Regions from separate parts of the [Pantoea] beijingensis genome, predicted to be linked through region 3. Evidence: predicted binding sites of a transcription regulator. Region 3 holds the regulator's gene; each other region holds the start of a gene.
What was found. The regulator PurR, encoded in region 3, represses purine synthesis genes. The targets are predictions, from matches to a motif close to CANGCAAACGTTTGCNTG.

Region 1 (3,166 bases), 1.6 Mb from region 3:
CAGTAAACCTGACATCGCATCAACAAAATCAGTAAAGTCGATTTTGGATACGTTACTGAGCATCAATAGCCCCACATACATCAATGCGGGCGCCGTTGCATACGCCGGAACAAGATAAGCGAGTGGGGACATAAACAGGATGATCAGGAATAGCACCCCAACCACCACGGCCGTCAATCCCGTTTTTCCTCCTGCTGCCGTTCCTGCCGCAGATTCGATATAAACAGCTGCAGGCGCGGTACCCACCAGACTAGCGAAGATACTGCTAACAGAATCGGTTGTAAGCGCCTTGCCTCCGTTAATAATCTGATTATCTTTATCCAGCAGATTGGCCTGTCCGGCAACGGCACGGATCGTGCCCGTCGCATCAAATACCGCAGTCATCACCAACGCAAGCACACTTGGTAATACAGCAGGTTTCAACGCGCCGAGAATATCCAGGCCAAATACCAGCGAGTTCCCCTGCGCATCGCGTAAAGCAGGCATCGCAAACAGACCTTGCCAGGTCACACCTGGATCAAAAATCAATCCGATAATGGAGATCGCAATAATCGTTAGCAGGATGCCACCCGGTACACGTAATTTTTCCAGACCGAAAATAGCGGCCAGGCCAATCAGTGCCAGCATTACCTGAAAAGACGCAAAGTGCCCCAACGCAACGGGTAAGCCAGGCGCCGGATTCTTAACAACCAGACCAATACTGTCCGCCGCGATCAGCAGCAGGAATAAGCCGATTCCAACGCCCGTACCATGCGCCACGCCCATTGGGAGGTTACGCAGAATCCAGGCGCGGATCCCTGTTGCGGAGATAACCGTGAACAAAACGCCCATAAGGAATACGGCACCAAGTGCAACAGGTACGCTAATCTGCTGCCCCAACACCAGGCTAAAAGCGGTAAATGCCGTCAGCGAGATTGCACAACCAATCGCCATTGGCAGATTGGCCCACAGGCCCATAATAATTGAGCCAAAAGCCGCCACCAGGCAGGTTGAAACAAAGACAGCGGTAGGCGGAAAACCCGCTTTACCGAGCATTCCCGGCACAACAATGACCGAATACACCATCGCCAGGAAGGTCGTAAGGCCAGCCAAAACCTCCTGCCGCACGGTACTGCCCCGTGCAGAGATTTTAAACCAGGCGTCCAGAGAGCCGCCGGGCTGGCGAGAAGAAGTTGACATACAAAATATCCCCTGAGATTTATTATGATTTATCCGCATACGATGCTGTTGATAACGCGAGGTGACGATCTCTTCCCTGATCCAGTCTGAGTTTCACAAGCCCCGGTCGGGCATCACCAGGAAAAAGCAAACGATTACCTCACCGCGTATAAAAGCCGTATAAAAACCGTGTTTTTAACAGGCAAACGATTATCCTGCCTTTATCGCCGCATTTTCAACTGCTGTTTGCATCATAATTGCAGACAAGTTAACGAACGGTGGCGACGCGCCGTAGCGGGGTAACTACGATCGCGTAGAGAAATTCACTTCTCCGCCTTGCTGTTTGACACGTTGCCACGCGGCCCGCATCTGAATGTTATTCAGCCATGCCGTTGCATGCGGCATATTTTCCACACCACTTCGTGCAGCAAGTGCCTGAAGAGGAAAACTCATCTGAATATCAGCAATACTGAAGTGCTGCCCGGCAAACCAGGGATAAGTTGCCAGATGCTGTTCAATAAACTGCTGATGTATAACAATCTGTTTATTCAGAAAACCTTTCTGTACGCCTTTGCCAAAAGCCGCGCCAAGGGGGCGGAACAGTAAAGGCACCGGCGATTTCCCCATGCGGCTGAAAATCAACTTCATAACCAGCAGCGGCATTAGCGAACCTTCCGCATAATGTAGCCAATACCGTGACTGAAATTTTTCCTCTTCATCTGTGAGAGCAAGACGATATTCCGTATCATATTTGCCCTCAAGATACTCCAAAATAGCGCCGGACTCGGCGATTACGCGATTGCCATCCGTAATGACCGGAGACTTTCCTAATGGATGTACCTGCTTCAAAGACTCCGGTGCCAGTAAAGTCGCTTCGCGCTGATAATGCTTAATCTGGTAAGGCAGCTCCAGTTCTTCCAGCATCCATAGCACACGCTGGGAGCGAGAATTATTCAGGTGATGAACAGTAATCATGTGCAGCTCCTGTACTTAACGGCGAATGATAGTCTGAATAATAGGTCATCCGGCCAAAAAACCGACAACCTGAAGTATGGCAGGTCTATTTCAGGATTCATGCCCGATGGTAGGATCGAGTAAAATAGCCCCCGTCCCCTGCTGCGATAGACGATCGTTCGGGTTACGTAGCGGACAATCGCTCATTGATAAACAGCCACAACCAATACACCCATCCAGGTCATCTCGCAGGCGTGTTAGCGTAGCAATCCGTTTGTCCAACTCGTCACGCCACTGCTGAGTAAGCACAGCCCACGCTTTTACCGAGATCCTTTTATCCGCCGGCACATACATCAGATTCTCGCTCACCGTCGCCAGTGGAATACCGATACGTTGTGCAATTTTAATAATCGCTACACGCCGCAGCACATCACGACTATAGCGCCGCTGGTTACCTGCATTACGCGTACTGGCAATTAAGCCTTTTGATTCATAGAAATGGAGCGCTGAAACTGCCACGCCACTTCGCTTCGCCACTTCTCCGGGCGTCAGCACCATCTTTGGATAGCTGCGTTCTTTTTTCATTTGGCTCTTTACCTCAAGTTAACTTGAGGAATTATACTCCACCACCAACAGAACGATGAAATGAAAATCTCATGGGAAAGGATGAGGACATGATACATAACGAAATTATTCATACTCTGACTGACTGGATTGAACAGAACTTAGATAAAACCTTGTCTATCGATGAGGTTGCCGCCAAATCAGGATATTCAAAGTGGCACCTGCAGCGCATGTTTCGTACCGTAACGAAACAAACTTTAGGTGGTTACATCCGTGAAAGACGTTTGACGCTGGCCGCAGAGGCGCTTCATAAAACACAGCGGCCGGTATTTGATATCGCCATGCAATATGGATATGACTCACAACAAACTTTTTCGCGTGTTTTCCGCAAACAGTTCTCACAAACGCCGACGGCTTACCGCCACAGTATGCGCCGCCAGAGCTTACAGCGTCAGCATGTTTACAGTTTCGATTGCAGCGAAAACTTTGC
Region 2 (3,166 bases), 330 kb from region 3:
GCGTCATGCCGGCGACATTCACACGGCCTGAATTAACCGCATAAACCGCGAACTCTTCACGCAAGCGAATAACCTGATCTTTGGTTAACCCACTGAATGAGAACATACCATTTTGGTTAATAATAAAGCTGAAATCGCGGTTTGCCCCTTTCTCCTGCAGCGTATTGACGAAAAGTTGACGCATACGGTGGATACGCTGACGCATATCGGTAAGTTCCTGTTCCCAGATAGCACGAAGTGCATCGTTACCAAGAATAGTTGCAACAACGGCGGCGCCATGTGCCGGTGGATTAGAGTAGTTAGCGCGGATCGTCGCTTTCACCTGGCTAAAAGCGGTGTCGGCCTCGCGAGCTTGTGCCGCGACCAGAGTAAATGCGCCTACACGTTCATTATATAAACCAAAATTTTTAGAATAAGAGCTGGCTACAATCAATTCTTTATGTTTTGCAGCAAAGATGCGCAGGCCTTCCGCGTCCTCTTCAAGACCCCGTGCGAAGCCCTGATATGCAAAGTCGAACAGCGGGAGCCATCCGCCTGCCAGGGCGAGTTCTGCCAACTTCGCCCATTGTTCTGCCGTTGGGTCAATACCCGTTGGGTTATGGCAGCATCCGTGGAACAGGACGACATCACCTGCTTTTGCTGCTTGTAGGCTGGCAACCATGCCATCGAAGTCCAGTCGATGATTGATTGCGTCATAATACTGATATTCGCAGACTTCCAATCCGGCTGATGCAAAGACGTTCTTATGGTTTGGCCAGCTCGGATTGCTTACCCACACGCGCTTAACCGGCGTTTGGGTGGCAAGAAAATCAGCAGCCACACGTAAGGCACCGGTACCTCCTGGCGTTTGTGCAGTGCGGGCGCGTTTATCGGCGATGATCGCGTTATCTTTACCAAAGAGCAGAACCTGAGTACAACTGGCGAAATCGGCAAGACCATCAATGCTTAGATAGTTTTTGGTGGTTTCATTTTCCAGCAAGAATTGTTCTGCTTTTTTCACACTGGTTAACACTGGCGTTTTGCCTGTTTCATCTTTATAGACGCCAATCCCGAGATTAATTTTAGTAGGGCGGTCATCGGCGCGGAAAAGATCGGCTAAACCAAGAATAGGATCGGCGGGTGCAGCTGCAATGTTTTCAAACATAGGAGAGGTCCATAAGCGTAATTTAAAGCGAAATGAAGTCTCAGGTTAACGCCAGAAGGCGTAAATGCCAACCGTTTGCGATAAAAAGAAAATAAGAAAAATATCGCTGTGCATAAAAGAAAAAGCAGGACCGAAGTCCTGCCTTATTCAGCGAATAGAAAGCGTTAATTCACCTTCAGAATGCGCAATTAGAACTGGTAAACCAAACCAACCGCAACGGTGTCGTCGGTGTTCAGACCCAGAGGGTTGTTGTCATTCAACTGGTTGATCTGATAATCAACATAAGTAGACATGTTTTTGTTGAAGTAGTAGGTTGCGCCAATATCGATATATTTGATCAGGTCAGCATCGCCAACGCCCTCAATCTCTTTACCTTTAGACTGTACGTATCCCAGTGACGGACGTAAGCCGAAGTCGAACTGATACTGAGCAACTACTTCGAAGTTTTGTGCTTTATTGGCAAAGCCGTTAACCTCGGCAGTGTTAATGGTGCCAGAAATTGGCGTTGCGTTACGGGTTTCACCGTACATAGCAGCCAGATAAATATTGTTTGCGTCATATTTCAGCGCGGTTGCCCAGCTTTGTGCTTTATCACCATGGCCCAGAGCAGTTGGCGCATTCTGAAGATCGGTACGGTCAGATTCGCCATAAGCACCGACAATAGCGACGCCGATTGGAGAGGTATAAGTGGTTGACAGAGCGTAGCCGTCACCATTAGCACGACGGATATCCGGACGATCGTTTTTGCCCTGGTACTGTACGGCGAAATCCCAGCCATCAACCAGACCAAAGAAATTGCTGTTACGATAAGTGGCTACGCCGGTAGAACGACCAGCGAGGAAACCGTCGGAATAGGCTGAGTCACCGCCGAATTCTGGCATCATATCGGTCCAGGCCAGCGCATCGTAGATCACGCCATAGTTACGACCATAATCCAGAGAGCCCGCGTCACCAAATTTCAGGCCAGCAAAGCCAAGACGAGTTTTATTACCGTTTTGCGCGTCAGAACCTTCGGAGTTGTTTGCCTGGATGTTGTATTCCCACTGACCATAACCGGTCAGTTGATCATTAATTTGTGTTTCACCCTTGAAGCCAAAACGAACGTAAGATGTATCGCCATCGTTACTATCGTTATCAGAAAAATAGTGCAGGCCTACGGCTTTACCATAAAGGTCCAGTTTGTTGCCATCTTTATTATAGATTTCTGCTGCATTTGCTGCACTGGCAGCTAATAAGGCGGGGATTACTACTGCGAGAATGTTGCGCTTCATCATTTAATTATTACCCTCATTGGAGTTTATTGGACACCTGCCACTGCCGTCAAAAATTCTTTACAGAACCATGAAGATAGTTTGGTGTCTTCCTGTGTCTGAAGGCATCTTTCCATTCAAAGCACGCTTAATCTACCCACAAAGTGCTACAAATATCCCAACTTTGTTTCATAAAGAAAATTTGTATTTCTAAATGTAAAAAACAAGGAACTTTGTGAGACAATTCAAAATTTACAAAAATAAAAAAAGGCCAGCAGAGCTGGCCTTACTATATATATGAATTTATTATACTTAATGCTGAATATTAGAAACTTGCATTGCGAGGTGTACGTGGGAAAGGGATAACATCTCTTACATTTTGTACGCCAGTGACATAAGCGATTAACCGTTCGAAACCTAATCCGAATCCAGAATGAGGAACGGTGCCGTAACGGCGAAGGTCGCGATACCACCAGTAGTCTTCTTTATTAAGTCCCATTTCGTCCAGACGAGCATCAAGCACATCAAGCCGCTCCTCGCGCTGGGAACCACCAATAATTTCACCGATTCCCGGGGCTAATACGTCCATCGCGGCAACTGTTTTTCCGTCATCGTTCAGGCGCATGTAGAACGCTTTTATATCTTTGGGATAGTTTTTTACCACTACCGGCGCTTTAAAGTGTTTTTCGGCCAGATAGCGCTCATGCTCGGAGGAAAGATCGATGCCCCATGCAACATCATTTTCAAACGCCTGGCCTGATGCCAGAAGAAT
Region 3 (3,166 bases):
ATGCTGGTCGTCTTTTTATTCATGAAGGGCGAGGTGTTATCAAAAAAATGCTTGCCACCCGCAGACAGTGCCAACAGGTCGCTAATGGTTGGCGGGGGCAGTTGAGTATTGCGGTCGACCGTATTGTTAAACCGCAACGAACCCGGCAGTTGGTCCTTGATTTTTACCGTTTTTTTCCAGATATGGAGTTGCACGTTTCGTCTGAAGTGTTCAATGGCGTGTGGGATGCGTTAGCGGATGGCCGCGTCGACGTCGCTATTGGCGCGACGCAGGCGATTCCCGTGGGTGGGCGATTTGCTTTTCGCGACATGGGGGCGGTGAACTGGCGCTGCGTTGTAAAAGCAGGACATCCGCTGACGCGGCATTCAGGTGCCGTTGAGGATGACCGGATACGAGAGTGGCCATCGTTGGTACTGGAAGACACTTCCCGTGCGTTACCAAAACGGACGACCTGGACGCTGGACAATCAGCGACGACTGGTTACGCCCGACTGGGAAACTGCTTTTGATTGTTTGCTGGCGGGATTCTGTGTGGGTATGGTGCCAGGGCATTTTGCCGCGCCGTTAATAGCATCTGGAGCACTAAGTGAATTATCGCTGCCGGAAAGCTTCCCTGACAGCCCTTGCTGCGTGAGTTGGGCTGAGCAGAGTATGTCGCCGGCATTAAGCTGGCTACTGGATTATCTGGGAAGCAGTGAAACGATGAATGAAGAGTGGCTACGCGAGTGATACCGGGCGTTGCCCGGACCTGCATTCACAAACTCTTAGCGGCGGTAATCTCTGAAAGGACCATCGATTACCGAACGACGTTCTATCAGAGAAGGATGGACTTCAATTGTCTGCGGCTCTTCGCGTTTACTGGTAATTCGGTCCAGTAGCATTTCAAAGGCAGTTTCACCAAGCTGCACCTTCGGCTGGTGAACGGTAGTTAGCGCAGGGGTGAAGTAGCGAGCGTTACGCACGTTATCATACCCGATCACCGAAATATCCTGCGGAACCCGCAGCCCCATCTCATCGGCGGCACAAATCGCGCCCATTGCCATAATATCACCGCCACAGAATATGGCAGTTGGTCGGTTCTTTTGCGATAAAATTTGCTGCATTGCACGGTATCCGGATTCAGGCTCAAAATCTCCCTGAACGATCCACTCCTCGCGGACGGTAATATTGGCTTCAGCCAGCGCCTTCAGGAATCCTGCGTGCCGACCGCCGCCGGTATTGCGCTCCAACTGGCCTGGAATGGCTCCGATGTCCCGATGTCCCCGGTCAATCAGATAGCGTCCTGCCAGATAACCTCCGGAAAAGGCGTTATCGACGACTGTGTCGGTAAAGTCGCCGCGTGACATTCCCCAATCCATAACGACCATCGGAATGTTGCGATTCTCTTCCAGCATCTTCAGCAAATCATCGGGATATTCTGAGCACATGACCAGCAGTCCATCCACGCGCTTTTGCGCCATCATGGAAAGATAGGCGCGCTGTTTCTGCAAGTTGTTATGCGCATTGCCTAAAATCAGCGTATAGCCTTTATCAAAACAGCAATTTTCTACAGCTTCGATAATTTCAGCAAAATAGGGCGCTTCACTAGAGGTTGCCAACAGTCCAATTGATTTGGTGTGATTAACCTTGAGGCTGCGTGCAACGGCACTAGGAGAATAGTGTAACGCTTTGATTGCTGCCCATACTGCTTCCCGCGTGTCTTCCGCGACAAAGCGTGTTTTGTTGATGACATGAGAAACCGTGGTGGTGGAGACTCCCGCACGCTTTGCCACATCTTTAATTGTTGCCATTAAAATGCTACCCCTGCGCTTATCATAATTTGTTGATAAGCTTGATGTTAAACGTTTGCGTCCGCATCACCATTACCGACGGCAGTCGTTTATTCATTGCTGTCTGAATGACGTCGGGAAGGTAATTGACGTCTTGAGATACGGCCAGTGATGCGACGTTGCAGTCGTTGCGCAACGAAAAAAAGGAATTCTATCAAGGCTGTGAACAGAAAACGAGATTTTTACCTGCCATGTCAGGAAAATCTGTTCACCGCTATTGGTTGTCGTCATAATTCATGTTGTGAGATAGGATGTCTCTGACATTCAGATCGTGTTGCCAGTTAGTTTATCGACAGAATCTTATTTAAGGAGGTGTAATATGTGTACTAACCTGAAGTTATCGCTGATGACCACCGTTGGCGCATTGCTGATGATTATTGCGTTTAGCCTGGTGGCGGTAATGCATTAATCACAGATGCATAAGTATGAGGAAGGGGGGAGACAACGGAAAATGCTGATGGCCTCTCTTTCTCTGGTTATTGCTCGATTCGGAAAGTTGCGCAACACTGGTGGACATTACTACTGCGGTTCAAGACGTAAGACACACCACGTTAACGGATAGTTTTGGGCGTCATCACGCGCCTGGCCCCTACATAATGTCGTTGCCAGTAATCATCGCCAAGCGCGCTTATCTGTATGTCTTTGCCGGTGCGCGGAGACTGGATAAACTTGCCGTTACCGAGATAAACTCCAACGTGATCCGCTGCCCCACGATTATTAATCCGAAAAAAGACTAAATCGCCTTTTTCCAACGCTTCGCGATTTATCGTTGCAGCGTCACGTAAGTGGTACATTTCATTAGCGGTGCGTGGAATTTTAAACTTCACCAGGTCTTTATAGGCATACCAGACTAAACCGCTGCAATCAAAACCGGTATGGGGCGATGTACCTCCCCAAAGATAGGGCTTCCCGAGCTGACCCATTAATTTATTCATCGCGGTTTCACGCGCTTTCTGATAGCGCACCCGGTGAGCGGTACTGAGAGTCAATGAGCCATTCTCTGTCAGAGTTGGTGCTTTGGATGCGATTTTGCGTTGTTTACCATAATGCCTTATCAGTGGCTTCTTACCGGAGATGACGTGGGGCGTGGCAACGGCTGCAGTTTGTAGCGAAGGCTTTTTCTTTAGCTTTACTTTCTGAATCGAGGCTGTACGTGCTTTTTTAGGCGACGTTTTAACCTGGCGTCTTTTGCGCCGCTCATCTTCACGCGGGCTGCTTTTATCCACTTTTTTATGCTGATTTGCGGTAACAGAAGCATGTGGCGATGCGTGCGCCATATTAAAGAACAACTGTGCAAATGCCAGCATAAAGAGTGTGATGAGTAAACGCATGATCCCG
Region 4 (3,166 bases), 710 kb from region 3:
CGTATTGACGTGTGCGGGTTATGCCCTTCATTCTGCGTAGCTGCAGCGCTATCTGCTACCTTCGCTTACCTGGCTTCCTGCCGGATTGATTCCGGAAAAAATGGACCACCTGTCTCGCCATCATAAGTCGGAAGCGGTTGAGGATAGCGAAGTTGATCTGAAGGGATATTTTGATCGTATTGTTAACGTTAGCGCGATGCAATGCAAGATATTGGGTTTCATCTGCATATTCGTTGGCTTGCTGACGCGTCATCACAATTTGTGATATAAGGACGGTCTCTTAAAGCTGGCACGGCAACATTTAGCGTTCGCTGTGAGACCAGATGTTTAATACTCCCACCTTTACAGGACGAGATTATGGTTACTTTCCAGACTAATCACGGCGACATCGTTATCAAAACTTTCGATGATAAAGCTCCAGTTACGGTTAAAAACTTCCTGGATTACTGTCGCGAAGGTTTCTACGACAACACCATTTTTCACCGCGTGATCAACGGTTTTATGATTCAGGGTGGCGGTTTTGAACCCGGCATGAAGCAGAAAGCGACAAAAGAAGAGATCCGCAACGAAGCGAATAATGGCCTGAAAAACACCAAAGGCACGCTGGCAATGGCGCGGACGTCTGCTCCACATTCTGCAACGGCACAGTTCTTTATTAACGTTGCAGATAACGACTTCCTGAACTTTAGCGGTGAAAACCTGCAAGGCTGGGGCTACTGCGTGTTTGCTGAAGTAGTTGAAGGTATGGATGTGGTTGAGAAAATCAAGGGCGTCTCTACCGGCCGTAGCGGTATGCATCAGGATGTGCCTAAAGAAGACGTTGTGATCCAGAAAGTGACCATTAGCGAGTAATGTCACGTACGCTATTTATCGCAGATCTTCATCTGTGCCATGAAGAGCCGGCAATCACTGCCGGTTTTCTGCGTTTTTTACAGCGCGAAGCCGTTCACGCGGATGCGCTGTATATTCTTGGCGATCTGTTTGAAGCCTGGATTGGTGATGACGATCCAAACCCACTTCATGCAGAAGTCGCCCGCGCCCTGCTGGTATTGAAGCAACAGGGCGTTCCCTGCTACTTCATCCACGGGAATCGGGACTTTCTGCTCGGTCAGCAATTTGCACATGCCAGTGGTATGCGCTTATTGCCGGAAGAGAAAATACTGACGCTCTATGGCAAACGTATTCTTATCCTGCACGGCGATACACTCTGCACCGATGACCAAAGCTACCAACGCTTTCGCCGGAAAGTTCATCAGCGCTGGCTGCAAAAACTCTTTCTGGCACTGCCGCTGTTTGTGCGCCAACGTATTGCCGCACGCATGCGCGACGGCAGCAAGCAGGCCAACAGCACTAAATCACTCGCCATCATGGATGTGAATCCCGAAGCGGTCATCAATGCTTTCAAACAGCACCAGGTTAACGGGATGATTCACGGCCACACCCATCGCCCGGCGGTACATACCCTGGAAATTGACGGACAAACCGTTCAACGCGTGGTACTTGGCGCATGGCATCAGCAAGGTTCAATGATCCAGGTCGATAACGCAGGCGTTACACTGATTTCATTCCCGTTTTAAAACCCGAAAAAAGCTAAATTTTGCTTACCCGCGTCGCGACGCAACCGTTTCCCTTGCTGCGCGCTCATGGTATTCTCTGTGCCCTTCTCAACTGGCGCCAACCATGGCGCGCCAGTGAAGTTTGTACAATCACAGGAGTCAGACTCACATGTCATCCAACGCCGCCCCGGCCCGTATTGCTATCGTAATGGGTTCCAAAAGCGACTGGGCCACCATGGAATTTGCTGCGGAAATCCTTACCGCGCTTAATGTGCCTTTTCATACCGAAGTGGTTTCAGCGCACCGCACGCCAGATAAGCTGTTCAGCTTTGCTGAGGACGCGGCGGACAAAGGCTTTCAGGTGATTATTGCAGGAGCCGGTGGTGCTGCTCATCTTCCGGGTATGCTGGCGGCAAAAACGTTGGTTCCAGTGCTGGGCGTTCCGGTACAAAGTGCCGCACTAAGCGGTGTGGACAGTCTTTACTCCATTGTACAAATGCCACGCGGCATTCCGGTTGGTACACTGGCGATTGGTAAAGCGGGCGCAGCAAACGCAGCACTGCTGGCTGCACAAATTCTGGCCATTTATGATCGCGAGCTGGCTACCCGCCTGGCAACCTGGCGCCAGGCGCAAACCGATGACGTGCTGAATAATCCCGATCCGCGGGGGGCTGTATGAAGCCAGTCTGTATCTTAGGTAATGGCCAGCTTGGACGTATGTTGCGTCAGGCCGGTGCACCGCTTGGCATCGCCGTCTATCCGGTAGGACCAGACGAGGTACCGGAAACGCTCCCCATACAACAAAGTGTGATCACCGCCGAAATTGAGCGATGGCCCGAAACGGCGCTGACGCGTGAACTTGCCCGCCACCCCGCGTTTGTAAATCGCGATATTTTCCCTTTGCTGGCTGACAGGCTGACGCAAAAACAGTTACTGGACAGACTAAAACTCGCTACTGCGCCCTGGCAATTGCTGGAATCAGCCGAACAGTGGCCACAGGTTTTCGCCTCGCTGAGTGAGCTGGCGATCGTTAAGCGCCGTACCGGCGGCTATGATGGTCGTGGCCAATGGCGTTTACACGCTAATCAGACCGATACATTGTCCGCCGATAATTACGGCGAATGCATTGTGGAGCAAGGCATTCATTTTTCCGGAGAGGTATCACTGGTTGGCGCACGCAATCAACAGGGGGAAACGGTATTTTACCCGCTGACCCACAATCTCCATCAGGACGGCATTCTGCGCACCAGCGTCGCATTCCCCGATCCCGATAGCGCACTGCAACACCAGGCAGAGCAGATGCTCTCCGCCATTCTAAATGAGCTTAACTATGTGGGCGTCATGGCGATGGAGTGTTTTGTGGTGCCGGAAGGTTTACTGATTAATGAACTGGCACCGCGCGTGCACAACAGTGGCCACTGGACGCAAAACGGCGCATCAATCAGCCAGTTCGAGCTGCATCTACGCGCTATCCTAAATTTACCGATGCCAAAACCGGTCGTCAGCGCACCCGCAGTGATGATAAATGTGATCGGTACCGACCTCAATTTACAGTGGCTGGAACAACCGCTGGTGCATCTACACTGGTACGAAAAAGAAGTTCGCCCGGG

Region 1: a site for PurR is predicted at 1,303-1,320, ahead of J1C60_RS16790 (NCS2 family permease). Genes of this name have one in related genera too.
Region 2: a site for PurR is predicted at 1,209-1,226, ahead of J1C60_RS11255 (amino acid aminotransferase). Genes of this name have one in related genera too.
Region 4: a site for PurR is predicted at 1,615-1,632, ahead of purE (5-(carboxyamino)imidazole ribonucleotide mutase). Genes of this name have one in related genera too.

What each region holds. Positions count from the first base shown of each region.
Region 1 is NZ_CP071409.1:3,705,054-3,708,219, forward strand. It holds gene J1C60_RS16790 (NCS2 family permease) at 1-1,179, opposite strand, end outside; gene J1C60_RS16795 (glutathione S-transferase family protein) at 1,462-2,133, opposite strand; gene soxR (redox-sensitive transcriptional activator SoxR) at 2,224-2,697, opposite strand; gene soxS (superoxide response transcriptional regulator SoxS) at 2,787-3,166, shown strand, end outside.
Region 2 is NZ_CP071409.1:2,479,770-2,482,935, reverse strand. It holds gene J1C60_RS11255 (amino acid aminotransferase) at 1-1,144, opposite strand, end outside; gene ompF (porin OmpF) at 1,333-2,418, opposite strand; gene asnS (asparagine--tRNA ligase) at 2,720-3,166, opposite strand, start outside.
Region 3 is NZ_CP071409.1:2,149,228-2,152,393, reverse strand. It holds gene punR (DNA-binding transcriptional activator PunR) at 1-728, shown strand, start outside; gene purR (HTH-type transcriptional repressor PurR) at 764-1,789, opposite strand; gene cydH (cytochrome bd-I oxidase subunit CydH) at 2,148-2,237, shown strand; gene J1C60_RS09650 (C40 family peptidase) at 2,380-3,159, opposite strand.
Region 4 is NZ_CP071409.1:2,859,507-2,862,672, forward strand. It holds gene J1C60_RS12975 (hypothetical protein) at 101-265, shown strand; gene ppiB (peptidylprolyl isomerase B) at 358-852, shown strand; gene lpxH (UDP-2,3-diacylglucosamine diphosphatase) at 852-1,577, shown strand; gene purE (5-(carboxyamino)imidazole ribonucleotide mutase) at 1,726-2,235, shown strand; gene purK (5-(carboxyamino)imidazole ribonucleotide synthase) at 2,232-3,166, shown strand, end outside.